Regions from separate parts of the Novosphingobium sp. PhB55 genome, predicted to be linked through region 2. Evidence: riboswitches for the same ligand, from Rfam matches in the RefSeq annotation. Region 2 holds a riboswitch; the other holds the start of a gene.
The links. A riboswitch is a leader RNA that binds a small molecule or an ion and turns the genes downstream of it on or off. The one in region 2 is predicted to bind thiamine pyrophosphate.
Positions count from the first base shown of each region.

Region 1: another riboswitch for thiamine pyrophosphate. It lies ahead of thiC (phosphomethylpyrimidine synthase ThiC); the one in region 2 lies ahead of EDF57_RS05700 (TonB-dependent receptor).

Region 1 is NZ_SODQ01000003.1:362,545-377,629, reverse strand. Features, by position in the region: gene EDF57_RS09215 (phospholipase A) at 1-483, shown strand, start outside; gene EDF57_RS09210 (DUF72 domain-containing protein) at 526-1,290, opposite strand; gene EDF57_RS09205 (hypothetical protein) at 1,290-1,583, opposite strand; gene thiC (phosphomethylpyrimidine synthase ThiC) at 1,719-3,623, opposite strand; TPP riboswitch at 3,673-3,818, opposite strand; gene EDF57_RS09195 (SOS response-associated peptidase family protein) at 3,863-4,492, shown strand; gene EDF57_RS09190 (outer membrane beta-barrel protein) at 4,586-5,206, opposite strand; gene EDF57_RS09185 (Gfo/Idh/MocA family oxidoreductase) at 5,804-6,892, opposite strand; gene EDF57_RS09180 (aldo/keto reductase) at 6,923-7,843, shown strand; gene EDF57_RS09175 (LLM class flavin-dependent oxidoreductase) at 7,840-8,925, shown strand; gene EDF57_RS09170 (MFS transporter) at 9,285-10,520, shown strand; gene EDF57_RS09165 (TonB-dependent receptor) at 10,594-12,879, shown strand; gene EDF57_RS09160 (FAD/NAD(P)-binding protein) at 13,078-14,442, opposite strand; gene EDF57_RS09155 (uracil-DNA glycosylase family protein) at 14,629-15,085, shown strand, end outside.
Region 2 is NZ_SODQ01000002.1:270,032-285,116, forward strand. Features, by position in the region: gene EDF57_RS05655 (sensor histidine kinase) at 1-1,068, opposite strand, end outside; gene EDF57_RS05660 (response regulator transcription factor) at 1,137-1,802, opposite strand; gene EDF57_RS05665 (ABC transporter substrate-binding protein) at 1,938-3,068, shown strand; gene EDF57_RS05670 (porin) at 3,065-4,543, shown strand; gene EDF57_RS05675 (CitMHS family transporter) at 4,691-6,019, shown strand; gene EDF57_RS05680 (AbrB family transcriptional regulator) at 6,396-7,439, shown strand; gene EDF57_RS05685 (biotin carboxylase) at 7,436-8,515, shown strand; gene EDF57_RS05690 (YjbE family putative metal transport protein) at 8,522-9,169, shown strand; gene epsC (serine O-acetyltransferase EpsC) at 9,255-10,319, opposite strand; TPP riboswitch at 10,632-10,741, shown strand; gene EDF57_RS05700 (TonB-dependent receptor) at 10,846-13,101, shown strand; gene EDF57_RS05705 (phosphotransferase) at 13,104-14,270, shown strand; gene pnuC (nicotinamide riboside transporter PnuC) at 14,270-14,830, shown strand; gene EDF57_RS05715 (glycosyltransferase family 4 protein) at 15,015-15,085, opposite strand, start outside.

The DNA.
Region 1 (15,085 bases), on a different contig from region 2:
TTCTACCGGACACCGGAATTCGCCCTCTCCGGGCATACAGGTGCGGGATTGCAGGTCGGCCTTCAACACGAATCGAACGGTCGCTCAGGCAAAATCCAGGGCCGCAGCGTCAACAATGTCTATATCTCGCCTACCATCAGTCAGGACTTGGGCGATGGCTACCGGCTCTCGCTGGCCCCGCGCGCAATGTTGCTGGTGGGCGGCAAAGCAGGCAACCCGGACATCCTGACGTACCGCGGCGCGACGTCGCTGGACGTCAGCCTTGGCAAGGACGACGGCCTGCTGCTTTCGGCCTCGGGGCGGTATAACTTCAATTCGGGCAAGGGCGCACTGGAAACCGACTTGTCCTATCCGATCGATCGGATCGTGGGTGGACCGAATTTCTATCTCTTCGTCCAGAGCTTCACCGGCTACGGCGAAAGCCTGTTCGACTACAACCGTCGCATGAGCCGGCTTCGTATCGGCTTCGCGATCACCCGGTAAAAGACGGCAGGGAAACGAGCCGTCGCGCTCTCGTTCGGCGGCTCAGTTTTTCAACTTCTCGATCAGCGCCATTGCCGCAGCGGGCGCTCGTTCTTTGGCGCCGTTGATGAAGAACAGGAAGGCGTCCTTGCCGGATTTCGACCAATCCTGCGCGCGCTTTGCCCATTGCGTGAGTTGGGCGGAGGGGTAGCCCTGCTCGAGGTCCGACTGCGCGTTCTGGAGGCGGGCGTAGATGAAGGGGCTGTCCTCGGCCGCGTCTTCGAAGGCGGGGTATTTGGCGCTGTCGGCGAGAATGACCGCGACGCCGGCCTTGCGGGCGAGGTCCAGGAATGCCGGATCGCGGAAACTCTCGTGCCGGGGCTCGATGGCGTGGCGCAGGACCAGCCCTTCCTGCTTTGCCGGCAGCAGGGCGAAGAAGGCGGCGATCTCGTCGGGGTCGAACTGCTTGGTCGCGGCGAGTTGCCAGTTGATCGGCCCCAGCCTGTCGCCAAGCTCGACCAGGCCCTGCTCAACGAAGTTGGTGACGCTTTCGCCTGCTTCAGCCAGGTTCTTGCGGTTGGTGCAGTAGCGCGAGCCCTTGAGCGCGAACTTGAACCCGTCCGGCACGGTATCGCGCCACTTGGCGAAGCTGGCCGGCTTCTGGCGGCCGTAGAAGGTGGCGTTGATCTCGGTGCCGGTGAGGTGCTGGCCGACATATTCCAGCTCGCGGGCCTTGGACACGCCCTTGGGATAGAAGGTTTCCCGCCAGGGGTCGTAGCTCCATCCGCCGATGCCGACATGCACTTCGCCCGGCCCCCTGGCGCTCATCAGGCCTTCTTTCGCGAAAGGCGGCGGCGATTGGCGGTAACGCGCTTGCGATAGTGGCGCACGGCCTTGTGCGCGGTCTGTTCCGGAGAGGCCAGACCGCCGGTCGCCAGCTTCATCGCCAGTTCGGCATTGGCCTGGAGCTTTTCGGTGACCATCAGCATGTTTTCGCGGTTGCTGCCCCGCCCGGTCATCATGTCGGTGGTACGCATTCCCATGACCATCATGGATTCGGCCCAGAGCCAGTAGCTGTCATGGGCGAGCTTCATCCAGTCGCCATTGGAATTGCGGGGCATTCGGGAACCCTTCGAGATGGAAATCGATGGTAGCAGCGCAATCGATTCCTGCGAAGGGGAATTGCTGAGGCCGGAATGGGCCGTCGTCCCGGGCCGGGCCCGGGACGACGTTATCTCCAACCGGCTTCGATACGCTCAGTCGTGTTCGCGGACTCCTGCGCCCATGTAGAGTTCGCTGCCGGTTTCCCGGAACACCTTGCTCATTTCGGCCATGCCCGCCTCGGCCTCGGAAATGGCGAGCTTGCCGCCTTCTTCCGCCGCGATGAAGCCGGTGCTCGGCTGGTTCTGCTTTGCCGCGAAATCCCGCACTTCCTGGCTGATCTTCATCGAGCAGAACTTCGGCCCGCACATCGAGCAGAAATGCGCGGATTTCGCGCCTTCGGCCGGAAGCGTCTGGTCGTGGTACTGCTCCGCCGTGTCGGGATCGAGGCTGAGGTTGAACTGGTCGCGCCAGCGGAACTCGAACCGGGCGCGGCTGAGGGCATCGTCGCGGACCTTGGCGGCGGGGTGGCCTTTCGCGAGATCGGCGGCGTGGGCGGCCAGCTTGTAAGTGACGACGCCGACTTTCACGTCATCGCGGTCGGGCAGGCCAAGGTGTTCCTTGGGCGTGACGTAGCAGAGCATCGCCGTGCCGTACCAGCCGATCATGGCCGCGCCGATGCCGCTGGTGATGTGGTCGTAGCCCGGCGCGATATCGGTGACGAGCGGCCCGAGGGTGTAGAACGGCGCCTCGCCGCAAGCCTCAAGCTGCTTGTCCATGTTCTCCTTCACCTTGTGCATCGGCACATGGCCCGGCCCCTCGATCATTACCTGCACGTCCTGCGCCCAGGCGCGCTTGGTGAGTTCGCCCAAGGTGTAGAGTTCGGCGAACTGCGCCTCGTCATTGGCGTCGGCGATGGAGCCGGGGCGCAGGCCGTCGCCCAGCGAATAGGCGACATCGTAGGCCTTCATGATCTCGGTGATCTCGTCGAAGCGTTCGTAGAGGAACGATTCCCGGTGATGCGCCAGGCACCACTTGGCCATGATCGAACCGCCGCGGCTGACGATCCCGGTCACGCGCTTGGCTGCGAGCGGCACGAAAGGCAGGCGAACGCCGGCGTGGATCGTGAAGTAGTCCACGCCCTGCTCGGCCTGTTCGATCAGCGTGTCGCGGAACACGTCCCAGGTCAGATCCTCGGCAATGCCGCCGACTTTCTCCAGCGCCTGGTAGATCGGCACGGTGCCGATCGGCACGGGGCTGTTGCGGATGATCCATTCGCGGGTGTCGTGGATATTGCGGCCGGTAGAGAGGTCCATCACTGTGTCCGCGCCCCAGCGGATCGACCATACCATCTTGTCGACCTCGCTCGCCACGTCGGAGGCCACGGCGGAGTTGCCGATATTGGCGTTGATCTTGACCAGGAAATTGCGCCCGATCGCCATCGGCTCGCTTTCGGGGTGGTTGATGTTGGAGGGGATGATGGCCCGGCCGCGCGCCACTTCCTCACGCACGAACTCCGGCGTGACGTAGTCGGGGATGGCGGCGCCCCAGTCCTGACCGTCGCGGGCATATTCCTTGAGCATCGCGCGGCCGAGGTTCTCTCGCTCGGCTACGTATTCCATCTCCGGCGTGATGATCCCGCGCCGCGCGTAGTGCATCTGGCTGACGTTCATGCCTGGCTTGGCGCGCAGCGGGCGCTTCACGACGTTGGGGAAGGCCGGGACGCCGCCCGAGCGGTCCGGGCCGAGTTGGCCGTTGTCCTCCGGCTTCACCGCGCGGGCTGCATAGTCCTCCACATCGCCGCGGGCGAGAATCCAATCGCGACGTTTGGCGGCGAGGCCGGCGGAAATGTCGATGGTGACGTTCGGGTCAGTATAAGGACCGGAGGTGTCGTAGACACGCACCGGCGCCTCGCCCGATCCCGGCTCCAGATAAATTTCCCGCATGGCAACGCCAAGCGGCCCGACATGAATCTTCTTCGACCCGCGAATGGGCCCGGTGGTAACATCAAAGTGCCCTGCCGGGAGGGGGATTTCCAGTGTGGAATTGATGTCGGCCATAAGCGATTTTCCTAGGGCTTATGGACGAAAGAAAGGTCGCGACAGATGAGTCCTGTGGCCCGCCCTTCCCTCCGCCCGTGTTAACGGGTTCAGGTTCAACGGGTCGGGCAGCGTGACCTGCCCCTCTCAGCCATTTGTTTCCTTCCGGTCCTCGCAAAACGAAAACCTTGGGCACAAGCTCCCCGGGGATGGGCGGACGATAGACGGGGCGATCCCGTCCGTCTAGGCCGACCGGCGACATGCCGATCATCTATCGCCTCGACGCACCCGCCCGCGATGTCGCCCGTGCCATGGGCGCCGCAGCCGGAGAGGACCCGTGGCGCGGCGGCCCGGTTTCGGGCGGCGGGTTCGCGCCAGTGGTGACGATGGGGCGCGAATTCGTGGCCGGACCCCGGCCGGAGCAACGCCAGCCGCGCCGCATGGTGCCGCGTCTCTGGGGTGTGCCGCCCCCGCCCGCCGCCTTTGGCGAGCGTCGCCACGGCATCCTCACCGTGCGCAATCTGGAAAGCCCGTTCTGGATCGGCAACTTGCGCAACAGCGAGTTTCGCTGCCTGGTCCCCGCCACTGCGTTCATGGAATGGGGCAAGGTGGACCCGCGCGACGGCAAGCGCCGCCAGAACTGGTTCGGCGCTGCCGACCAGCCGATCTTCGCGATGGCCGCTGTGTGGAAGGACAGCGAAGTGCCCAGCTTTGCCCTGCTCACGTGCGAGGCCAATGCTGCGCTGCGTGCCGAGGGGCGAGACACGATGCCGGTGATCCTCCCGCCCGAAGCGCACGATCTCTGGCTGCGGGGGGACTGGAAGCGTGCGGCGGCGCTGGTGGTGCCCTATTCGTCCTCGCTCACGACACTGCGCGTAGCGGGCGCCTGAGAACGGGCCCAGAAAAAAGGCTGGACAAGGAAAACCCGGGCCACCGCAAAGACGGCCCGGGTCACTCCCTGCGAAGAATCGCGGATTACGGGATTACTTGAACCGAATACCGACGCCGCCCATCACGCGCTGGCGTGCCGAGTGGCCGTGGTAGTCCGAATAGACGTACTGCGCATTGACGTAGACCGGCAGGCGTCCCTGGGTGAGCGTGTATTCCACGCCGCCGCCGACCTGATAGCCGTCCGCCTTGTAGTGATCGTAGACGAGGGTGTCGCCGGTCGGGCCGTCGATGCGGCGGCGCTGTTCGCCGTTGACGTAGCCGCCCTTGGCGAAGACCAGCAGCTGCGGGGTGGCGAGATACCCGGCGCGCACGGCGGCGCCCCATTCCTCGAAGCCCTTGTGGCAGATGCTGTTGCCGTCGGCCAGGCCGGTGCAGTTCTCGTTGCCGTTGCCGGGGCGCCAGTAGCTGCCTTCGGCGCCGATCACGAAGCGGTCACCCAGCGTACCGTCGAAGCCGACGGTGCCGCCATAACCGAACTTGTCGTTGTGATTGCCTTCGGACTGGAAGCGATCGCCGCCGGCATTGGCTTCGACGCGGATACCGCGGAAACTCGTGCCGTTCGAAGCGACTTCAGAACCTTCCTGCGCGAACGCAGGCTGCGCGGCGATCCCCGCCGCGAAAAGCGCGGCGATCGTGGTGGCTTTGATATTCATAATAGGTCCTTGAAGTAGGTCGGGGGTCACCGGGAAACGGCGATCCTACGGTCAAAGTTGCCCATTAGGGGTATATCCCGGGCGCAAGTGGGTCGATATGTGACGGCTGTGCAACAGTTCCACAAAGCGGAATTCCGGACATTTTCCGGCCGGTTGCCTGCATTTCCGCGGGTCTGGAGCCCATTGATCGTCGGGATCGCGGTTTCGCGCCAAATGGTCGCCGAACTTATTTTGCCTTGGCCGGGAACCGGTCTCTCCGTCCGGCGCCCGCGTGTTCGGGCGTTGGAGGTAGGGAGAGGATGCAGGAAAAAGCGCGCCCCTCCCCCCTCCCCCTTCGTCATTGCGAGCGTAGCGAAGCAATCCAGAGCGGCTCTGCGCGACTCTGGATTGCTTCGCTACGCTCGCAATGACGAAAGGTTGGGGAGAGAAACACGTCGTCCCGGACTTGATCCGGGACCGCTGGCGGTTCTTTAGGCGCTAAATGGCAGAACGGCGCCCCGCTGAACATTGGGCGCGGCTCTGCCAGCGGTCCCGGATCAAGTTCGGGACGACGCCTTCTTCAACGCCTTCTTCAAATCAGCATTTAGCGCCTGTGCTTCAGCCCAGCAGTTCGGCCATCTCCACCACGCGCTTCTCGCGCGCGCTGAGTTCCGCCGCCGCGCCGATGGCCACGGCCATCAACCCGTCGCGCGCGGTTACCTGCACTTCGCCCTCGCCGCGAACGGCGCGGGCGAAGGCCTCGTGCTGGTAGAACGTCGCGCCGTGGTGCGAGCCGGCATCCATCGCCGCTTCGTCCACCGCGACGTGCCAACGCTCGACCGCCTTCGGACCCGGCCACGGCACGCGCGGCGACCAGACGAGATCGCCCGGCGGGATCAGCACGTCGAGGCGGCCCTTGTCGCCGGTCGCGCTCATCTCTTCCTGATGCTCGGCGCCCTCGGCGAACATGCAGAGGTCGAGCAGCGCGCGGCTGCCGTCCGCGAAATCGACCGTGGTGAAGCTGTTGTCGATGATGTCGGGCTGGCGGCCGTCATAGCGCTCATCCACGTGGTTCACGTCCATCGCGCCCGAGCAATAGACGCGCACCGGCTCCGAACGGGTGATCAAGCGCATGAGGTCGAAGAAGTGGCAGCACTTCTCCACCATGGTGCCGCCGGTGTTGACCGAGAAACGGTTCCAGTCGCGCACTTTCACCAGGAACGGGAAGCGATGTTCGCGGATCGAGAGCATCTGCAGACGGCCGACCTTGCCGCCGTGGATCTCGTCGATGAAGGCCTTGGCGGGCGGACTGAAGCGGTATTCCATGCCCGTCCAGAACGGCGCCTTGCGGGCCTCGGCTCTCTCCATCACCCAGCGGGCGTCTTCCATCGTCGTGCAGAGCGGCTTTTCGCAGAGGATCGCCACGTCGCTGTCCAGCAGCGGCTCCAGCACCGCACGGTGCGTGAAATTGGGCGAGACGACCACCACGGCATCGAGCCCGGCATTGGCGATCATGCTGGCGCTGTCGGCATATTCCGCCACGCCCTCGGCCTTCTCGCCCAGGGCATCCTTGGCCCAGCCGAGCGAGGTCGGCTCGGGATCGGCGATGGCGACCACTTCGGCGCCTTCGAGGATCTTGAGATTGTGGATGTGCTCGACACCCATCATCCCGGTTCCGACAATTCCGTAACGCAGCGTATCTACCATTTCGCAACTCCGTGTGCCATGTGGCGATCCATGACCTCCCCATCGACGATGCGCCTATCGGCCCAACCCGTCCCGCTCGGCAAGAGCGGAATTTCCGTTTTCCCGATTGCCTGGGGCATGTGGCGGCTCGCCCGACCCGACGGTAACGACGACATCGGCGCCATCGTCGCCCGCATCGAGGCGGCGCTTGAGGCAGGCGTGACCCTGTTCGACACCGCCGACATCTACGGCTGCGACGCCGCGCTCGGCTTCGGCGGCGCGGAACTGCTGCTGGGCAAGGCGCTCGCCGCCCGCCCGGACCTGCGCGACCGGATGACCATCGCCACCAAGGGCGGCATCGTCCTGGGCGTGCCTTACGATTCGAGCCCGAACTACCTGAACAAGGCGCTCGCAGCCTCGCTCGAACGCCTCGGCCTGCCCTCGGTCGAACTCTACCAGATCCACCGCCGCGACTTCCTGGCCCACCCGCGCGACGTGGCCGAAACCCTCGCCGCCATGGTGGAGAGCGGCAAGGTCAAGGCGATCGGCGTTTCCAACTACAGCCCGGCCGAATTCGAGGCGCTCCAGGCCTACCTGCCCTTCCCCATCGTCTCGACCCAGCCCGAGTTCTCGGCCGCGCGCTATGCGCCGCTCTATGACGGCACGCTCGATCAGGCGATGGCCCGCGACGTGGCGGTGCTGGCGTGGTCGCCGCTGGGCGGTGGGCGCCTTGCAGCCGGTTCGGAAGACCCGGTGGCAAAACTCATCGCCGCGCAGGGCGCGCGCTACGGCACCGATGCCGCCGCCGCCGCGCTATCGTGGATCATGGCGCACCCCTCGCGCGCCATTCCCATCGTCGGCTCGCAGACGCCCGAGCGCATCCTCGCCTCGCGCGATGCGCTGAAGGTCGAATGGACCGCGCCGGAATGGTATGCGGTGCTGGAAGCCGCGATGGGAGCGCGCCTGCCGTGAGCGCGCTGGCCCCTTGCGAGATCAGCTGGTTTTCGGCGCTCTGCGATGATGACTACGAGTTCCTCGGCCAGCCGGATCCGATGCTGCGCTCCAGCTGGGAGCATTGCCGCAACATCGTCATGGCCGCCGAGGAAGGCGGGTTCGACAATGTGCTGCTGCCTTCCGGCTATGCGCTCGGCATCGACACCACCGCCTTTGCCGCCGCCATCGCCGCCGAGGTCCGCCGCATCAAGCTGCTGATGGCCGTGCGCATCGGCGAGATGTGGCCCGCCCAGCTTGCGCGCCAGATCGCCACGATCGACCAGATCCTCGGTGGCCGCGAGGGCGGCGGCCGCCTGAACATCAACGTGATCTCCAGCGAGATGCCCGGCGAAACCCTCGACGGCCCCGCCCGCTACGAACGCACCACCGAGGCCATCGAGATCCTGCGCACCCTGCTCTCGGGCCGGTCGCTCGCCCATCAGGGCCGGTTCTGGAACCTCAAGCTCGACGCACCGCGCATGATCGCGCCGGGTTCGAAGTGCCCGCCGCTCTACTTCGGCGGCCTGTCCGAACCCGCCCGCGAAGTGGCCGCCAAGGGCTGCGACGTCTACCTGATGTGGCCGGACCGGATGGAGGCGGTGAAGGAAACCATCGCCGACATGCGCGCCCGCGCCGCGCAATACGGCCGCACCATGCGCTTCGGCTACCGCGTCCACGTCATCGTGCGCGAGACCGAAGTGGAAGCCCGCGGCGCGGCCGACCGCCTGCTCTCGCGCCTCGATGCCGCGGAAGGCGCCGCGATCCGTGCGCGTTCGCTGGATTCGCAGTCGGTCGGCGTGCAGGCGCAGGCGGCATTGCGGGAAACCGCCAGCGACGACGGCTATGCCGAGGACAACCTCTGGACCGGCATCGGCCGCGCCCGCTCGGGCTGCGGCGCGGCGATCGTCGGCGATCCGGATCAGGTGCTGGCCAAGCTCCAGGCCTATCGCGAGGCCGGGATCGATGCCTTCATCCTCTCCGGCTACCCCCATGCGCGCGAGGCGGACCTGTTCGCGCGGCATGTGCTACCCCGGATCGATCACGGGCCGCTGGTTTTTTAACGCACGCCAAACCTCAATACCCCAGCCAACCTTCGTCATTGCGAGCGCAGCGAAGCAATCCAGAGCGGTTCCGCGCCGCTCTGGATTGCCGCGTCGGCTTCGCCTCCTCGCAATGACGAGTGTTGGGAGAGAATAAGACGCCGGGGCGGACATTGACTGCGTCGGCAACATACAAGCTGCGCCGCAGGGAGCGCACGACGCATAGGCGGCGCACAGCATCGACATTCCGAGGGACTGGGGGATCATCCCCCAGGATTTCTCTTCCCTCTCCGCCCTAGAATTTCTTGTTCGCCCCTGCTCTCCCCCATCGCTAGACGATCCGGGATGCAGATTTTCCCCAAAGCCCGGACGTGCCGCGCATGACCCTGTCCCCGCGCCGCCGCTGGCTGCTGTTCGCTCTCGCGCTGACGGCGGGCGTGCTCAATCTCGTGGATCGCCAGATCATCTCGGTACTGAAGCCGACGATCGCCGCCGATCTCGGCTGGAGCGACGACGACTACGGCACCCTGGCCGCCTGGTTCCAGGCCGGCGCGGCGTTCGGCTTCCTCGCGGCGGGGTGGCTGGTGGACCGGCTGGGTGCGAAATGGGCCAATGCGGCGGGCGTGGCGGCGTGGTCGCTGGCGGCGATGACTCATGGCTGGGCGCACAGTTTCAGCCAGTTCGTGCTCTGCCGCGTCGGGCTGGGCGCCACGGAGTCGATGGGCACACCCGCCGGTGTGAAGACCATCGCCACGATCTTCCCGCCGAACTTGCGCTCTCTTGGCTTCGGGCTTTCGAATGCGATGAACAGCCTTGGCGCGATCCTGGCGCCGCTGGCGATCCCGGTTGTCGCGGCGGTCTGGGGCTGGCGCGCCGCCTTCGTGCTGGCGGGCGTGGTCGGCCTGTTCTGGGTCGCGGCCTGGCTCCTGGCGTCGCGCGGGGTGGACTTCGGCGACCGCCAGCCGACGGTGGAAGGCAACCTTGTTTCGGGCGACAAGCTGTTCCTGAAGGAAGGGCGTACCTGGACCATCGCGCTGGCCAAAGTGCTGTCGGACGCAACCTGGTGGCTGATGCTGTTCTGGATGCCGGACTACTTCAACCGGCAGTTCGGCCTCTCCGGCACCGAGCTGGGGCCGCCGCTGGCCCTGGCCTATTGCGGCTCGGCAGCGGGCTCGCTGATCTCGGGCTTCGCGGCCAACCGCCTGCTTTCCAGCGGCTGGAGCGCCAACCGCACGCGCAAGACGCTGATGCTGATTTCCGCGCTCTGCGTGGTGCCGGTGCCGCTGGCGCTCCATGTCGAGGGCTATTGGCCCGCCGTCGGCCTGATGGCGCTGACCCTGGCCGGGCACCAGGGCTTCTCGACCAACCTGTTCGGCCTGATCGCCGACGTGACCCCGCGCCACAAAGTCGGCCGCGTGACCGGCTTCGGCGCGTTCTGCGGCAACCTCGGCGGCACGGCGATCAGCAAGATCGCCGGTCTCGTGCTGGCGGCGGGGCTGGGCTACGGTCCGCTCTTCGGTTTTGCTGCGGTTTCCTACCTGCTTGCACTCGGCTGGATTCAGCTCACCATGCCCCGGATTGTCCCGGCAGAGGACACCACCTCGTCCCACGCATAGGGCGACTAAAGGAAAACTATCTTTCTCAACCAAAACGGTTGACTATAGATCCGCGCGACCAAGGGAGATCCGAATGACCATGACCTCGCTCCGCGCCGCCCGCACCCTGCTGCTGGCCTCCGCGGTACTGTTCCCGGCCGCCGCTTATGCCGACGAGGCACCGGACACCGCGTCCGGCGAGATCGTCGTGACCGCGCGCTACCGCGACGAATCGCTGCAGCAGGTGCCGATCGCCATTACCGCCGTCAGCGGCGCATCGCTGAACGACCGCGCGATCCACAACCTCCAGGACCTGAGCGCCACGGTGCCTTCGGTCGACTTCCGCAACGGCGCCTCCAACAAGGACCGCACGGTCTTCATCCGCGGCGTCGGCACCATCAGCACCTCGCCGGGTGTGGAATCCTCGGTCTCCACCGTGCTCGACGGCGTCGTGCTGACCCGCCCGGGCCAGGCCACGCTGGACGTTGGCGAAGTCTCGCGCATCGAAGTGCTGCGCGGCCCCCAGGGCACACTGTTCGGCAAGAACGCCTCAGCCGGCGTCATCAGCGTCGTCACCGCGGCCCCGTCGCAGGAATTCCACGCCTACGCCGAAGGTTCGGCCACGACCGATGAGGAATACCGCATCAAGGCGGGCGTCACCGGCGGCCTTGCCCCGAACGTCTCCGCGCGGATCGACGGCCTATACGCCAATTACGACGGCAACGTTCGCAACGTCACCACCGGCAACGAGGTCAACGGCTACGAGCGTTACGGCGCCCGCGCCAAGATCGAAGCCACGCCCACCGACACCCTGAAGCTCACCCTTTCGGGCGACTACCTCTACTCGCACGACACCACCCCGAGCGGCGTCTACCTGCGCACCAGCCAGATCGCCTATCCCACCGGCGCGGTGACCAATTCCCCGGCGCTCGCCTCGTTCCTCGCCGGCCAGGGCATCACCCCCGGCGCCGAGAACCGCGAAGTCAGCACCAACTTCGACACCGACGTGCGCGACAAGAACTACGGCGGCTCGCTGACCGCGGAGTGGGGTCTGGGCGACTACACCGTCACCTCGATCACGGCCTACCGCGAATGGAAGAACCGCCAGCACCAGGACTACGACGCCCTTTCGGAGCTTTCGGCCACTTTTCCCGAAGGCGACGACCGCGGCATCGTGGACAACAAGCAGTTCTCGCAGGAACTGCGGCTGACCTCGCCCAAGGGCAAGTTCATCGACTACGTCGTGGGCGCCTACTACCTCCACGCCAAGACCGACGAAGTCTATTCACGCACGCTCACCCGCCTGATTTCCGGTGCCGAGAACGTGGTGTCGGGCGTGGCGAACTATGGAGTGACCAGCGACAACTACGCCCTGTTCGGTGAGGCCAATTTCAACTTCACCCCCTGGCTGCGTGCCATCGCCGGCTATCGTTCGACCTGGGACGACCTCAGCTACTACCACGTCCGCACGTCGAGCAACGACCCGACCAATTCGGGATCGACCGCGCTCGACGTGGCGGGCATCCGTGCCTATCACAATTCGGCCGGCTCCACCTCGACCCGCGGCGATTCCTATCGCGGCGGCCTCCAGGCGGACTTCCTGCCGAACAACCAGGCCTATTTCACTTATTCGCGCGGCTACAAGGGCCCGGCCTACAACGCCTATTTCAACATGCGCTCGCTCAACGCGACCACGCCGCTGGACGAGATCGCGCTGAAGCCGGAAACCTCGGACTCGTTCGAGGGCGGCATCAAGGGCTCGGCGCTGGGTCACCAGATCACGTATGCGCTGGCGGTCTACTCGACCAAGTTCCACAACTACCAGGCCAACTACAACGACGTGGTCGGCGGCGCGCAAGTCACCCGCCTGATCAACGCCGGGACCGTGCAGACCAAGGGCGTGGAACTCGACTTCGGCCTGCGCCCGATCCCGGGTCTCTCGCTGGACACCTCGGTGGCCTATACCGACGCCAAGGTGCTGAACTTCATCTGCCCCGAAGGCGCGCCGTCCAGCTGCAACATCAACGGCGAAGTCCTGCCGTTCGCGCCGAAGTGGAAGCTCTACAGCAATGCCGCCTACCGCTTCGCCCTGTCGGACGCGATCGACCTCGAAGTGCAGACCGACATCACGCTCAAGAGCCGCACCCAGTACCAGTTGACCGAGACGCCGGGCACGATCCAGCCGGGCTATTACATCTGGAACGGCAGCGTGGCGCTGATCGGCGCGAACGACGGCTGGCAGCTGCGCGGCTTCGTGAAGAACATCACCAACCAGAGCTACTCGAACTTCCTTGCCAACGGCACGCTGGCCGGGATCGTCCGCTACGTCCCGCGTGACGACAAGCGCTACGGCGGGATCATGCTGCGCAAGGAGTTCTGAGGAAAAGGGAGAAGCAGGGGGTCAACACCCCCTGCACCCCCAACACTGTCCAGGTCACGCGGGCCAATAGCGTAGTGCGCCCATGGCTGCGTCGGGAGACATAATGGCTGCGCCGCAGGGAGCGCACGACGGACAGGGTGCGCGCAACGGTGACATTCCGTGGGTCCGGGGGATCATCCCCCGGGTCTTCTCCTTGCCTTAAAGCCCCTCACCCCCAACCCAGTGCGCATCCGCCAGATAGCGCGCAAGGTTCCACACCTGCCGCCGGATATCGGGCACCGCAACGATCTCCCAGGCCTCTCCCTTGGTCACCGGGCCGACCGCGAAGAGCGTGTCCTGCGGCTCGCCGCCGCCATCTCGAACCCGGCCGAGATGATCGACGTCCAGCCCCAGCCGGTGCGCGTCCGAGCGCACCCTGCCCTGGGTCAGCAGGTCCTTCACCAGCGGCGCGCCGCTGCGCAGGAGGTCGCCCTCGGGCCCGGTGCAGTTGATGGTGCGCGAGACGTCCAGCCGCACCAGCCGGTCCTCCCCGCGCGGGCGGTACGTCACGGCGACTCCCCCGTCCGTCGCCTCGGCGCCGACCAGCTTGCCGGCGACGAATTCCAGCCGCCCTTCGGCTTCGATCTCGGCAATGCGGCGCGCAACGTCGGGGGCAAGGCGGTGGCGGTGGACATCCCAGTAAGGGCGCAAGTGGCGCAGGAAACGGCGCTGCCCGGCCTCATCGTGGCGGCGCCAGAGATTCTGGGTATGCGGACGCAGCTCGTCCACGGCGGCGCGCCAGCCGATGTCCGCTGCGCGCCTGCGAACGCGGGCGATCAGGTGCGATCCGCGCTCTTCGGGCGCTGGCACGTAATCGACCGAGGGCCCCCTTTCCGAATGGGCCTGCGGCTTGAGCCCGCGGCGCGAAAGGGCGGTGATCCGGCCCTTGAAGCCCGCCTTGTCGAGCGAGAGCACCATGTCCGCCGCGGTCAGCCCGGTGCCGATCAGCAGGACGTGGTCGATCTCGTCGATCTTCTCCAGCGTGCCGGACTGCCAGGGGTCGGTGAAGCGGCGATCCTCGGGGATGGGGGAGAGGACGGGGTGCGGGGAAGGCGGGAAATTTCCCAGCGCCAGCACGAGCGCCCGGGCCTCGATGGAATCCCCATCCGCCATCTCGACGACGACGCGGCCGTCCTCGAAGCGGGTCGAACAGGCTTCCCCGTTGACGATCAGGGCGTCCTGCCCGGCATCGGCCAGCGCCCGGATCAGCAATTCGCGCAAGTAGAGCCCGTAGGAGAGGCGCGGCACGAAGCGGTTGGCCTGCTCGTCTCCGGCATGGCCGATCCAGCGCAGGAAATTGGCCTGGTCGTCAGGGAAGGCGCTCATGTTGGCGGCGCGGACATTGAGCAGATGCTCGGGCCAGCGGGTGCCGAAGGCCAGGCCCTTGGCGAGCTGGGCGTCCTTGCGCTCGATCAGGACGACGCGGACGCCGTTGCGCAGGAGATTGATCGCCAGCAGGGTTCCACTGAACCCCGCACCCACGATCGCGACAGGAAGCGCGCCGGTTCCGTTCTGAGTATTCAAGGGCAAGCTCCGTTGGGTATGCAATGTGCCTGTCTAGCGACAGCTGGCGGGTATTATCAACTTAATTGGTTGAGAATGTGACATCCCGGCCCTGAGGATCGACGAGCCGTCCGGTCTCCGCATTTCGCCCTTTCATTCCGGTCCAGCTTGCGGAGAGGCCAGGGGCGCGCCATCTGAACGAGGACAATGTCGCTTGCCACCGATCTTCCCGACCTGCTGACGGCCATTCGTGCCTGCCGCCTCTGCGGGGACCGTCTTCCCCACGCTCCGCGGCCGGTGGTGCAGGCCGCGCCCGGGGCGCGGCTGCTCATCATCGGGCAGGCGCCGGGCAGCAAGGTCCACGCCAGCGGTCACGCCTTCGATGACGACAGCGGCGACCGTCTGCGCGACTGGACCGGGATCGACAGCGCGACGTTCTACGATCCCGCGCTCGTCGCCCATATGCCGACGGGATTCTGCTATCCGGGCAAGGGTAAAGGCGGCGACCTGCCGCCGCAGCCGGCCTGCGCGCCGCTCTGGCACGGCCGCCTGCTCGCGGCGTTGCCGGGACTTCGGCTCACGCTGCTGGTGGGGCAATACGCGCAGAAGCGCTACCTGCCGCGTGGTTTCGCGCCGAACCTGACAGAGGCCGTGCACCGATGGC
Region 2 (15,085 bases):
GCCCGGCCGGTTGTAGCGGATGGCGTTGTCCACGAGGTTGGACAGCATCTCGTAGACCAGCGAACGATGGCCCTGAACGTGGAAGGCGGCGTCTTGCTCATCGTCGAGCAGGAGTTCGACATCGGCCTCGATGGCCTGGCGGATGCGGCGCGAAATCGTCCGGCGGCTCACTTCCACCAGGTCGACCTGTTCCAGCGGCGGCAGGGTGCCGGCCTCGTCCGCGCGGGCGAGGGTGAGCAACTGGGTGAGCAGGCGCTCCAGCCGGTCGGTCGCCTCGTCGATCTCGCGCAGGGCATCGTCGGAGCCGCGCCGGGCCAGCGCGACCTGGAGTTTCAGCACCGAAAGCGGCGTGCGCATCTGGTGCGAGGCATCGGCGGTGAAGCGGCGCGTGGCCGTGGTCGCATCGTCGAGCCGGGTCAGCAGGCGGTCGAACGAGCGCGAGAGGGGTTGCAGTTCGGCGGGCAGGGGGCCGGTCTGCAAGGGCGAGAGGTCGGGCGCGGCGCGGGTGTCGCGGGCCTCGATGGCGGCGCGCAGTTCGGCCAGCGGGCGCAGGCTCCAGCCCAGCGCCGGGCGGATCAGCGCCAGTGCCACGCCGACCAGCACCATTTCGCCGACCAGGAGCGCCGTCATCAACCGGCGGCGCAAGGCGTTCCGGTTGTCGAGCGTCTCGGCCACCTGCACCACCACCGGGCCGGAGACGCGGGGCAGGTCGCGCCGCACTTCGCCGATGCGGATGCGCTGGCCGCGATATTCGGCGTAGCGGAAGCGCGGTTCCTCGGTGGAGAGCGTGGCAATATCCGGCGCGGGCAGGTCGGCATAGCCGGTCAGCAGTTCGCGGCCCACGGCGATGCGGTAGTAGACATTGTCGCGCTCGGCGTTCTCCAGCATGCCGAAGGCGGCGGGCGGCAGGTCCAGCGTCACTTCGCCGCGTTCCACTTCGACCGTCTCGGCAATGGCGCCCAATGCGCCGCCGAGCACGCGGTCGTTGGTGCGGCGTACGACGTCGGAGATCAGCGCCCAGCCGAACAGGCCCAGCGCCAGCGCCGCGATCGCCAGCGGGCCGAGCATGGCGATGCCCAGCCGGAGCCGCAGCGAGACCGATCCTGCCCGGCCACCTGCCCTGTCGTCCCCGGGCTTCACGAACGGTCGAGCATGTAGCCGACGCCGCGCACGGTGCGGATCGCCGGGCCGTCCGGCGCGAGCTTGCTGCGCAGGCGCGTGACGTTGACCTCCAGCGCGTTGGAGCCGACCGGATCGTCGAATCCGAAGACTTCGGCCTGCAAGGTCTCGCGCGAGACGATCTGCCCCGCGCGGGCTGCCAGCGCTTCTAGCACGGCCCATTCGCGGCGGCGCAGCTCGATCGGGCGGGTCCCCACTTCGACGCGCCCGGTGGAGCGGTTGATGGTCATGGCCCCGATCCGCATTTCCGGCGCCGCATCTCCGCCGCGCCGACGGCCGAGCGCACGGACGCGGGCTTCCAGTTCCTCCACGTCGAAGGGCTTGCGCAGATAGTCGTCGGCGCCGAGGTCCAGCCCGCGCACGCGGTCGTCCAGACCGTCGCGTGCGGTGAGCATCAGCACCTGCACCCGGTCGCCCCGCGCGCGCAAACGGGCCAGGACTTCGAAACCGTCGATGTCCGGCAGGCCGACGTCCAGGATCACCAGCGAATAGGGCTCCGTCGCGGCCACCGACAGCGCGTCCTCGCCATTGGCGACGTGGTCGATCGCGTGACCCGCCGCGCGCAGCAGCGAGACCACCCCGCGCGCGAGCTGTGCGTCATCCTCGACGATCAGGATGCGCACGAGGGCATCCCGATCCGCGGTTTTTCGTCAGCCGGGCTGTGAAAGTTTTCATGAAAGGTGGGTGACAGCTTCGGATCGTAGGGCATGACCAGCAGCTTATCCGACATGAGACCCGGAAAGCGAGAGGATACGGGAATGCGCAGCTTCATCACGGTTTTGACACTTGCAGCGATGGTCGCATTTCCCGCGATGACGGCGCCTGCCGATGCCCAGCGCCAGAGTGGGCAGGCCCAGGGCGGGCGGGTCCAGCGGCCGGCGGGCTATCCGCGGTCTTACGACGGTCTCATCGCCGATGCCCGCGCCGAGGGTACCGTGCGCATCTATGCCAATGCGGACAAGGCCGAGATGGTGCCTGTCGTCGCGGCCTTCCGCCGCGCCTATCCGGGCATCCAGGTGCTTTACGCCGATCTCGGATCGGCCGAACTCTATCGCCGCTACACCGCGGAAACGCGGGCGAAGCAGTATTCCGCCGACATCGTCTGGTCCTCGGCGATGGACCAGCAGATCAAGCTCATCAACGACGGCTATGCGCAGCAGTACGCCAGCCCCGAGAAGCCTGCCCTGCCGGCCACGGCCGTGTGGAAGAACATGGGCTTCGGCGTCACCGCCGAGCCGATCGGCATGGCCTACAACAAGAAGCTGGTCCCCGCGGCGCTGGTGCCGCAGAGCCACCAGCAGCTCGAACAGCTCCTGCGCCATCGCCGCGCCGCTTTCACGGGCAAAGTGGCGACGTTCGATCCGGCGCGCTCGAACGTGGGCTATCTCTACCTCTCGCAGGACTTCCAGATCACCCGCGACACCCGCAGCCTGGCGGAGGCGATCGCGGCGACGCGCCCGGTGCTGGCCACGCATACCGAGGAAATGCTGCAGGGCGTCGCTTCGGGCAAGCTGGCCATCGCCTACAACGTGATCGGGTCCTACGCGCTGGAACGGGCGCGGCGCGATCCGAACATCGGCGTGATCTTCCCGCACGACTACACCATCGTCACCTCGCGCATCGCCTTCATCGCGCGCGAGGCGCGCCATCCGGCGGCCGCGCGGCTGTTCCTGGACTTTCTTCTCTCCCGCGCAGGGCAGTCCCAGCTCGCCCGGCACAGCCTCTGGCCGGTGCGTACCGACGTGCCTGCTTCCCACCGCCTTCCTGCCGGCCAGGCCCGCCCCGTGCGCGTCGGCCCGCAGCTTCTCGTCAATCTCGATCGCCTGACCCGCGCGCGCTTCCTGCGCGACTGGAACGCGATCCTCGCCTCCGGACACAAGACTCCATGAAGATGTTTGCATCGGGCACCGCGCTCCTCGCCCTGATCGCGGCGACCCCGGCGCTGGCCCAGGAACCGAGCAAGGAAGACCTTGCCGAACTGGTGCGCGCGCAGGCCGCCGAAATCGCCTCGCTGCGCCAGCGGGTGGAGAAGCTGGAAGCCGGGGCCACGCCCGCTCCCGCGATGGCCGCCGCTCCGCAAGCGCCCGCGGCTTCCCCGCCCGAACCCGCGCCGCAAGTCGTGGTGACGCAGCCTTATGCCCCGCAGCTCGTTCCGCCCGGCCCCGCCGAGCGCGATGTCGAGCGCGTGCGCGCCGCCGCCGTCTCGGCCTCAGGCGTCAGCACCGAATGGGGCGCGGGCCTGCCGGTATTCCACTCGGCGGACGGCATGTTCAGCTTCAAGCCGCGCGGGCGCATCATCACCGATGTCAGCACCACCACCGGATCGAAATACAGCGGCCGCAACCTCACCACCACCGGCATGCGCGCGCTGCGCATGGGCCTGGAAGGCACGGTGGGCACGCACTTTTTCTACCAGTTCGAGAGCGATTTCTCGGAGAACGAGGTGGACGTCGTCACCGCCTTCATGGGCTGGCGCAACCGCATCGCGCCGGGCATGGACTATGACGTGCGCGTCGGCCACTTGTTCAACGACCGCAGCTTCGAAGGCTCCACGGGTTCGGACTCGACGCCCTTCACCGAACGCTCGGTGGTCGCCACCGCGATCATCCCGCAGCGCGCCTTCTACGGCCTCGGCATCATGCCGCGCCTGTTCTGGAAGACCGGCCACGCCTCGCTGACCGTGACCGGCGACCGCATCGACGGCGACCAGTCCACTTCGGATAACCGCACCGTGCTCGCCCGCGCGCACTGGAATCCGCTGAAGTCCGACCGCCAGGTGCTGCACCTCGGCATGTGGGGCTTCGACGAGATGCTCCACCCCGGCAAGAACACGCTGACCCGCAACACCGTGATCGGCGGCCGCTTCAACGGCGCGCTCAGGCTTTCCACCGGCACGCTGATCGGCGGCACCGGCACCACCGGCTACGGCGTGGAACTGGGCGGCTATTCCGGCCCGCTGTGGATCATGGGCGAAGCGGGCCAGCGCCATGCACGCCTCGACAACGGCCGCCCCGATTTCGTCACCCGCGCCTGGAGCATTTCGGGCGGCTGGTTCCTTACCGGGGACCTTCCTCCCTACAACCCCCGCCTCGGCAGCTTCGGCCAGCCCAAGGTGCTACGACCGGTCTTCGAAGGCGGCCCCGGCGCGATCGAACTGACCGCGCGCTACGAGAATCTCGAATTCGACGACATCGTCACGCCCGCCCAGGGCTGGGCGGCGACGCTGGGCGTGAACTGGTATCTCAACAGCTTCACGCGCTTCCAGCTCAACGCGATCCACTGGAACACCCAGAACACTGCCGGTGCCTATACCGGCAAGGACGATGGACAGACCCTGACGGCACGCGTCGGCGTCACGTTTTGATCATGCGGCACCAGCCCCAAGTTGGATTCAGGCGCCCCCACCCGATCTCCCATCCAGGGTACACTGCTGTGGGAGGTCGGGTGGGGGCGTGGGCCGGTGCCGCACCGAAAATGCCCCTCGAGGCATTTTCCAGACAGCTCCCTTCACATCCATGACAGACATTCGGGGACAATCATGAGTCTCGCCCTTATCGGCTTCCTGATGGTGGCCACTTTCATGACGCTCATCATGACCAAGCGGATGACTCCGCTGGTCGCGCTGATCGTCGTGCCTACGCTGTTCGCACTGCTCGCCGGGTTCCACTCGGGGCTGGGCGACATGATGATCGAGGGCCTGACCAAGCTGGCGCCCACCGGCGTCATGCTGCTCTTCGCCATCCTGTTCTTCAGCACGATGACCGACACCGGCCTGTTCGACCCGCTGGTGGGCCGCCTGATCCGGCTGGTCCACGGCGATCCGATGCTGATCCTGATCGGCTCGGTGGTGCTTTGCGCACTCGTCAGCCTCGATGGCGACGGATCGACGACCTACATCATCACGATGGCCGCCATGCTGCCGCTCTACAAGCGCTACGACATGAACCGGCTCTACCTCGTCTGCCTGCTGATGGTGACGAGCGGGGTGATGAACCTCACCCCCTGGGGCGGGCCGACCGCGCGCGCCGCCAGTGCGCTCAAGCTCGATCCCTCGACGCTGTTCGTGCCGCTGATCCCCGGCATGGTCGCGGGCCTGGCCTTCCTGGTGCTGCTGGCGATCCACTTCGGGCGCAAGGAGCGCCGCCGCATCGGCCGCGTTCACGCCGCGACACCGCAGGAACTGGCCGACTTCGCGGTTTCGCAGTGGCCCGAGGCGCGCCGTCCGAAGATGATCTGGTTCAATGCCGCGCTCGTCGTGGCGCTGCTGGTCCTGCTGGTCTGGGGCGTGCTGCCGCTGCCGATCCTGATGATGCTGGCCTTCGCCATCTCGATGATCGCCAACTATCCCCATGTGAAGGAGCAGAAGGAGCGCATCGCCGCCCATGCCGGCAACGTGCTGGCGGTGGTCTCGCTGATCTTCGCGGCGGGCATCTTCACCGGCATCCTTTCGGGCACCGGCATGGTCGAGGCGATGAGCCGCGAAGTGGTGAACTTCATCCCGCCCTTCCTCGGCCCCTACATGGCGCCGATCACCGCGCTGATCAGCCTGCCGGGCACGTTCTTCATCTCGAACGACGCCTTCTACTTCGGCATGCTGCCCATCCTGGCCGAAGCCGGCGCGCACTACGGCGTGGAGCCCATGGCCATCGCCCGCGCCTCGCTGATGGGCCAGCCGGTCCACCTGCTCAGCCCGCTGGTGCCATCGACCTACCTGCTGGTCAGCCTTGCCGGCGTGGACCTGGCCGACCACCAGCGCTTCACCCTGGTCCCGGCAGCGCTGTGCTGCCTGGTCATGACGGTGGTGGGCATGCTGGTGCTGGCGTTCCCGTTCGTGGGGTAACAGTGTTGCACCAGCCTCGGTTTCGTCATTGCGGCCCTGCTCGTCACTGCGAGGGTAGCCCGCCCCCTCGTCATTGCGAGGGTAGCCCGCTCCCGCGTCATTGCGAGGGTAGCCCGCTCCCGCGTCATTGCGAGGTTAGCCTCCTCTCTCGTCATTGCGAGGGTAGCACCCTCTCTCGTCATTGCGAGCGTAGCGAAGCAATCCAGGGCGGCGCCGCACCGCTCTGGATTGCCGCGCCCCTGCGGGGCTCGCAATGACGAAGGATGGGACGAGAGCGAGGCCGAGGCCGAGGCTGGGGGCGGAAACGGAAACGGAAACGGAAACGAAGCCGAAGCCGAAGCCGAAGACCAGCCCGGGGCCGATCACCATTACGGTCATGATCCTGCGCTTTCTTGCCGCGCTCGCGCTGGGCGCGGCGGGGGGCGCGCTGTTCTGGGCGGTGGGCGCGCCGCTGCCCTGGGTGCTTGGCGCGATGATCGCCTGCGCGGCGGGCAGTATCGCCCGCCTGCCGATAGCCGCCTCTTCCGCCACCCGCCGCCCGATGTCGGCGGTGATCGGCGTGGTGCTGGGCAGCGCCTTCCATCCCGGCCTGCTCGCACAGGCGGCGGAGTGGATCGTGCCCATCGCGCTGCTGCCGCTGTTTCTTGCCAGCGCCGCGTTTCTCTGCGTCATCTATTTCCGCCGCGTCGCCCGCTTCGACCCGCCGACCGCCTATTTCGCCGGCATGCCCGGCGGCATTGCCGAAATGGTGTTGATGGGCTCCGAACGCGGCGCGGACGAGCGCATGGTCGGCCTGATCCACGGGGCGCGGATCTTCCTGGTGGTCTTCATCCTGCCCTTCCTGATCCGGGCTTTCGAGGCGGACGTCCATGCGCCCCCGTTCGTGACCGCGCTGGCCGCACCGGTGACGACGGAAGCGACCGGCTGGCCGCTGCTGTTCTGGGGCCTTGGCTGCGCGGTCGTCGGCAGCCTCCTCGGCCGGACCTTGCGCCTGCCGGCATGGCACCTGATGGGGCCGCTTTTCGTCAGCGCGCTGGTGCACCTGACCGGCCTTTCCGATTTCCACATCCCCGCCTGGGCCGTCGCCGCCGCGCAAGTCGGCCTTGGCGCGACCATCGGTTGCCGGTTCGTCGGCCTCGACCTGGCGACATTGGCGCGCACCCTGCTGCTGGCGGCCGGATCGACGGCGATCCTGCTTGTCATAACCTTCGGCTGGGCCTTTGCGATCGGCTGGGCTACGGGGCTCAACCCGGCGCTCGTCGCGTTGGCCTATTCACCCGGCGGGGTCGCGGAAATGAGCATGGTCGCCCTCAGCCTTTCTCTGGAGGCGGGCTTCGTCATCGTCCACCACCTCGTGCGCGTGATGCTGGTCATCGTCGGCGCGCCGCTTTCCTTCCGCATCATGGGAGCCCCCCGATGACCCCAGTGCCCGACCCCCGCGAACAGACCATCGCCATCCTCTACCAGGCGCTCGAACCGCCGGTGATCGACGGCGCGCGCAAGGAAGCCAAGCCCGGCGGCTATTCGGACAGCGGGGCGGACATCGGCGTGGCGCTCCTCGCCGCCGGGTGCACCCTGGCAACGCCGGTGGCAGACCCCGATCCTACCCGCGTGTTCGACTGGGTCTGGCCTGATACCGAGGAAGGCATCGCCGCCGCGCTGAACGCAGGGGCAACGCTGCTATGGGCCAATACCGTGGTCTTCGCCGGCCACCCCATCGAGGCGGCCAGCCACAAGGCGTGGGTCGTCGGGCCGGACCCCCGCGCCATGCAGGAGATCGACGACAAGGCCGCCACCAATACCCGGCTGCTCGACGCGGGCCTGCCGGTCGCGCGGTCCTGGCTGATCGATGGCGACGGCGATCTCGATGCCCAGCTCGCGCCTTTCGCGCAGGTCGTGCCGATCGTGGTGAAGCCCTTGCGGGGACGCGGCAGCCAGGGCGTGGGCGTGGCGCGGACGCGTGAGGAACTGGCGCAGCAGGTTCGCGAACTGGCGGAAAGCCGCCGCTTCGGCGCGGCGATCATGCTGGAGCAGTTCCTGCCCGGCCAGGAAATCACCATTACCGTCATGCCCGCCGCCTGCCGCGCGGGCGAAGCCGGTCCTTTCGCCTTGCCGCCGGTGCGCCGCTTCGACCAGATCGGCGATGTGGCGCCCTATAACGGCGACGTGCCCGTCAGCCGTAACAGCGCCGCGATGACGCCCGAGGAATGCGCCGATCCTGCCATCGCCGCGGTCACGGCGGCCTGCGAAAAGGCCGCCGCGCTCCTCGAAATCCGCGCGACCATGCGGATCGACTGCCGGGCGGATGCCCAGGGCGCCTATTTCCTTTTCGACGTCAACGCCAAGCCCAACCTGACCGGGGCCGGCAGGCCCGGGCGCGAGGACGAAGACAGCCTTTCCACCATTGCCGCCGCCGCCTGCGGCTGGACCTATCCGGACTTTCTCCTGGCTGCCGCTCGCGGCGCCTGGAGGAGCCCCCAAGACCAACAGGGATAATACCACATGACCGACCTGTGGCAGCACATCGTTGCCGATTTCTCCAACCTCGGCTCGCCCACGGCGCTGGCCGCCTTCGGGCAAGTCGTGCTGATCGACGTGATGCTGGCGGCTGACAATGCCATCGTCGTCGGCGCCCTTGCCGCCGGACTTCCCGCGGCCATGCGCCGCAAGGTGATCCTGATCGGCGTGCTTGCCGCGCTGGTCCTGCGCATCGCCTTCGCGCTTGTCGTCACCCAGCTGATGCAGCTTGTCGGCCTGGTCTTCGCAGGCGGCCTGCTGCTGGTCTGGGTGGCGTGGAAGATGTGGCGCGAACTGCGCGAGGACGCGGGCGGAGAGGGCGATCCCGTCGCCAGCGCCGCGCCGCGTTCCTTCGCGGCGGCGGCCTGGGCCGTGGCCGTGGCCGACATCAGCATGAGCCTCGACAACGTGCTGGCCGTGGCCGGTGCCGCGCGCGACCATCCCGGCATCCTGGCCATCGGCCTGATCCTCTCGGTGGCCCTGATGGGTCTTGCCGCCAACCTGCTGGCGCGCGTGATCGAGCGCTATCGCTGGATCGCCTACGTCGGCCTGCTCGTGATCCTCTGGGTCGCCGGCAAGATGATCTGGGAAGGCCTGGTAGACCCCTCGCGCGGGTTGCTGGTGCTGTTCTGACAATGAGCTTCGGGGCCGCGGTGCATCCTGCGCCGCGGTCCCGGGCTTCCCGGGCTTCCCATGCGCGCCTGCCGTCGACGGCCGCTCAGTTGAGCGGCGTGGGCGGCGGCACCGCGTTGCCGGTCTGCCCGTTCGTTACCAGGGCCCGCGCCTGCGATACCCGGCTATACGGCGGTACGCTGTGCGTCAGCCAGACATTGCCGCCGATCTCCGAGCCCCTGCCGATCGTCACGCGCCCCAGGATCGTGGCGGCAGCGTAGATCACCACGTCGTCCTCGACGATGGGGTGGCGCGGCAGCGCGCGGACCAGCGCGCCCGAACTCTCCGTCGTGAAGTCCTTCGCGCCCAGGGTGACGCCCTGGTAAAGCCGGACATTGTCCCCCACGATCGCCGTCTCGCCCACGACCACGCCGGTGCCGTGATCGATGAAGAAGCCGCGCCCGATCCGGGCGGCGGGGTGGATGTCGATGCCGGTGGCGCCATGGGCGATTTCCGAGAGGATGCGCGCCACCAGCGGCGCACCCAGCCCGTGAAGGGCATGGGCCAGCCGGTGGTGGATGATCGCCAGCAGGCCGGGATAGCAGATCAGCACTTCGTCCAGGCTGCGTGCGGCCGGATCGCCGCGAAAGGCGGCATCGATGTCGAGGTCCAGCAGGCGGCGGATATCCGGCAGGCGGCGCGAGAATTCCAGCACCAGCGCGTCGGCGCGCTGCTCCACGGCCTGCCGCGCCTCCTTTGCGGCATAGAGCAGTTCCAGCCGGACTTGCGCCTGCAACCGGCTGAGCGCGATCTGCAGGGACTGGGTGACGAAAGTCGCTTCATTGTGACGCCGCACGAAGTCCGGGCCGAGCCGCAGCGGGAACAGCGCCCCGCAGAGTTCCTCCGCCACTTTCGCCAGCCGCACGCGCGAAGGGAAGCCCTCCGCCCCGTGCTCGGCATGCTGGCGGCCTTCCGCGCGCCGGTTGCGGCGGATTTCGGAGAGTTCGCCGGCAATGTCCTCGACATTCCAGAAGTCGTCATCGGGGGTGGCGGCGCCGTCCGCCGCCTGCCCATCGCCCGCCGCTTGAGGTCCGCCGCTCGTGGCCAGGGAGAGCGCGCCGCCGGGACGGGAATCGGCGGCGCTCGTGTCGCCGGAATTCGGGGAAGCCATCGTTTTCACCTCGTTGCTGAGGGATCACGACGCTTGGCGTTGTCGCCCCAGCATCGCGCGCTTTAGCGGTTGGTAACGCGGAGCAAGCTGCATCCCGATCAAATGCCGCGGGTCGACAAAGTGCGATGACGGGTATCGCCGACCGGACGCCCGTGCTCCGGTTATTCGGGCAGAGCGCGCCGCCGTCAAGCAAGCGCGGGCCGTCCGGCGATAGAAAATCTGGCCGGTGCGAAACGCGAAGTTGCGCCGCGCACCGCGGGGGCGCTGCCATGCGATTGGCCCTTCCCACCGCGCCTTTCAGCGCCTAGAGGCGGCTCATCCCCGGGGGGCCGCTGACGCGCGGCTGAGAGGTGGTCAGCAGACCACGACCCGCTGAACCTGATCCGGTTGGTACCGGCGTAGGGAGGGCTGGCGGCAGAACCGTTGTCCCTCCGATTGGAGTGGACGCGACGCAATGAATACCCTTTCCCGCTGCATGGGCCATGCCATGCTGACTCTCCCGGCCCTGTTCCTTGCGCCTTCCGCCATGGCGGAAACCGAAGCCGATGCGCGCGATGACGCCGCGCCCGGCAGCATCGAAGTGATCGGCCACCCCGATCCCGAGGGCCTGCTGCCCGACCAGACCGCGCCCAAGGCCGTCAGCGCGATCTCCACCGACTTCATCGTCAAGCAGGCACCCACGCTCAATGCCTTCCAGCTGGTCAATCTCCTGCCCGGCGCCAATGTCTCCTCCAGCGATCCTTACGGGCTCTCCACCAGTTCCAGCCTGACCCTGCGCGGCCTGGGGCAGGACCAGATCGGCGTGCTGATGGAAGGCGCGCCGCAGAACGACATCGGCTATTTCTACGCCTATCCCTCCCAGTTCGCCGATGCCGAGAACGTGCGGCAGATCACCCTGGCGCAGGGCGCGGTGGACATCGACGCGCCGGTCGTGGCCGCCGCCGGAGGGCTGCTTTCGCTCTCGCTCGACGATCCCCGGCCGGAGATGGGCGGCCTGGTCAATCTCTCGGTCGGGTCCTACGACCAGCGCCGCGCCTTCCTGCGCTTCGATACCGGCACGATCGGCAAGACCGGCCTCAAGGCCTTCGTTTCCTATTCGAACAACCGCGCGGACAACTGGCGCGGCGCGGGCTACGACCAGCGCCAGCATGTCGATGCCAAGCTGCTGGGCGAATGGGGCGATGGCAACCGCGCCAGCCTGTCGCTCTCGTTCAACGAGGCCAAGACTTCCGCTTATCCCAGCCCCACCATGGCCGACTGGCAGTCCGCCGGACGCGGTTTCAACCACGATGAGCGCTACGATCCGACGGGCGCCTCGGGCAGCCTGGGAGGGACGAACTACTGGCGCCTCTACCGCGCGCCGTTCCGCAACTTCTATGCCGCCGCCCCGGTGCACCTGAAGCTGAACGACCGGCTGACGTTCAACAGCAGCGCCTATCTCCAGCTCGGCCACGGCAATGCGCCCTACGGCACGCAGCTCAGCGAAACCGGCAATTTCCTGGGCACCGAGGAACTGGCCCAGCCGATCACCCTGCCGGGCGCCGTGGACGGCGTGGCCACCGTGCTCGGCAACTGGACGGGCAAGCAGTTCCGCGTGGGCGATGTGAGCAAGCTGACTTTCGAGGCCGGCGCGCACCGGATCACCGCCGGGCTCTGGTTCGACTACGGCACGGACCGCGTCACCCAGTCCTACACCTCGATCGATGCCCAAGGCCACCCGCTCGACCAGTGGGGCTACCAGGACGAGGCGATCCGCACTGCCGACGGCCGCCTGCTCGCTTACGAGAACGCCAGGACCGAGACGGTCACCAAGGCTTTCTTCCTGGCCGACAGCATCACCGTGACCCCGCGCCTCGTCGTCGATCTGGGCTTCAAGGGCGTGGACGTGCTGCGCAATGGCCGCAATTATCTGCCGGGGCCGCAGCAGACCGTGCGCACGGACAGCTTCGCCGCGCTGCCCCGCGCGGCCCTGCACTATACCCTGACCGACCGGCAGCAGCTGTTCGCCAATATCACCACCAGCTTCCGCACGCCCAACGAGTTCGCGCTCTACAACAGCTACTATGGCGGCGAGATCGTGGGCGCGGGCACGACGAGCCTCAAGAACGAGTACTCGGTCTCGCAGGAACTGGGCTATCGCTACATCGGCCCCAGCCTGTCCTTCTCGCTGACGGCCTTCCACTACCACTTCCGCAACCGGCAGGTGGCCACGGTGGTGAACAGCGGCGGCGCCCTGGTGAATTCCACCGTCAACGGCGGCAGCCAGACCTCCTACGGGCTGGACGGCGAGATCGACTATCGCCCGGCCAAGGGTGTCAGCGTCTATCTCTCGGGCGAATATTTGCACGCGCGCCTTGATGACGACCTGCCGGTCGGCGGCGATTTCCTGCCTACCAAGGGCAAGCACGCGGTTTCCAGCCCCAGCTTCCAGTTCGCCATGGGCAGCACGTACGACGATGGCCGCCTGTTCGGCAGCACCGCGCTGAAATACGTGGGCCGCCAGTACGCCACATTCATGAACGACGAGAGTATCAAGGGCTACGCCACGCTCGACCTCTCGGTGGGCGTGCACCTGGCCGGGCTGATCGATGCGCAGCGCATGGACTTGCGGCTCAACGCGATCAACGTGACCAACCCGCATGTGCTGTCCGGCGTCTATGCCGTCAGCACCAATGCGCAGGACACGGTGGGCCGTGGCGGCACGGTCATTTCGGGCGCGGCGCCGGCCTATTACGTGGGAAGCGGCCGCGCCTTCGTGGCAACGCTGAGCCGCGCCTTCTGATCGTGAGCGGCGCGGCGCCTCATCTCGTCCACGGCATGGGCACGGCGCTGGAAGCCCCGGCCTGGCCCGCCATCACGCCGGATGAGGCGGAAATGGTGCTTGCGCGCTTCCCGCTCGCTGGGCGCGCTGCCGCGCTGCGCTGGCATTCGCCGCGACCCTTCTCGGCCGCCGCCCTGGTCGAGACGGAGCGCGGGGCGTTCTTTCTCAAGCGCCACCATCGCCGGGTTCGTTCGCCCGCCGCCCTGGCCGAGGAACATGCCTTCATCGCCCACTTGCGCGGCGCAGGACTGGCCGTGCCGCAAGTCGTCGCCGCGCAAGTGGGAAGCAGGCACGACGGGCTCGGGCACGACGGGGCGGGCATCGTCTCGCAAGGCGAGTGGACTTACGAGCTTCTCCGAAGGGCGGAGGGGATCGATCTCTATCGCGATCGCCAGTCCTGGACGCCCTTCCTCGCCGCGGGCCATGCCCGCGAGGCGGGCGCTGCGCTGGCGCGCCTGCATCTGGCAGCGCGCGACTTCGGCGCGGCTCCACGGGGCAAGCATCCGCTCGTCGCCAGCTTTACCATCCTGCCGGCACCGGACCCGCTTGCGGCGGCCGAAGCCTATGTTTCCGCCCGCCCGGCGCTGGCCGGCTACCTGGCCGACAAACCCTGGCGCGGCGCGCTGGCGCGTCTTTTCGCGGCGCAGGCAGGCGGGCTCTCCACGCGGCTGGCGCAGCAACCGTCGCTGTGGACGCACAACGACTGGCATCCCTCCAACCTGCTTTGGTCTGCCGATGGCCGTGTAAGCAGTGTCATCGACTTCGGGCTGGCGACGCGGACTTGCGCGCTGCACGATCTCGCCACAGCGATCGAGCGGACGGCGGTGGCTTGGCTGGAGTCCCGGGGCGGTGATTTCACGGCGGATGCGCAGGCCGCCCAGGCGCTCCTTGCGGGATACCATGCGGTACTTCCCCTGAGCCGAACCGATGTGGAGACGCTCACCCGGCTCCTGCCGCTGGTGCACATCGAGTTCGCCTTGTCCGAGGCCGACTATTTCGCCGGCATCCTGAACGACCGCGCGCAGGCGGACATGGCATGGCAGGACTATCTGGTCGGTCATGCCGAATGGTTTCTTTCCGCTGCCGGGCAGGCCTTCCTTCGGGCGATCGAGCAGGGGGTGGCGGCGTGATGTCGGCGCTGGAAATCACGGCGGTCGCGGTCAGCTTCCTGGGCATCTGGCTTACGGCGCGGCGGCAACTGCTGTGCTGGCCGGTCAGCCTCACGGCCTGCGCGCTCTATTTCAAGCTGTTCCTCGACGTGCGGCTCTATTCCGACATGGTGCTGCAGGTGCTGTTCGGGATCGCCATCGTTTATGGCTGGACCGTGTGGGCGCGCGGCAAGGACGATGCCGGAGAGGTGATCGTCAGCCCGCTGCCGCCGCGCCGGGCGCTGATCGGGCTGGCGGCCGGCGCCGTGGGGGCCATCGCCATAGGTTGGTTCACCAGCCGTTTCACCAATGCTGCGCTGCCCTGGATGGATGCGGGGCTGAGCAGCTTCAGCCTGGTGGCACAGTATTGGACCGCCCGGCGCCACGCGGCCAGTTGGCTGCTCTGGATCCTGGTGGACGTGCTCTACGTCGGCATGTTCGTTTTCAAGGAATTGTGGCTGACGGCCGGCCTCTATGCGGCGATGGTGGGACTGGCCGTTCTGGGCTATCGGCGCTGGCAGCAGGCGCGCAGCCTGCACTGACCCCGCGCTTTGCGGCCAGAATGCCGCTATTCCAGGCCTTGAAGCGCGGACGGAGTTCCCGATCATGGAACGCGCCTGGTTGGCACGGTCCGGCGCGCGAGCATGCGCCGCCTTGCCAGATCCCGCCCCGGCAAGGCGCTCGATCTGAAGCTCCACCGGGCGAACGGCGCGGCTGCAGGACGGCTCACGCATCGGCATAGGGCTGCTTCATACCGTTGGTCTCCGGGGAGCCGGGACGGCGTTCCGGCCCGTGCG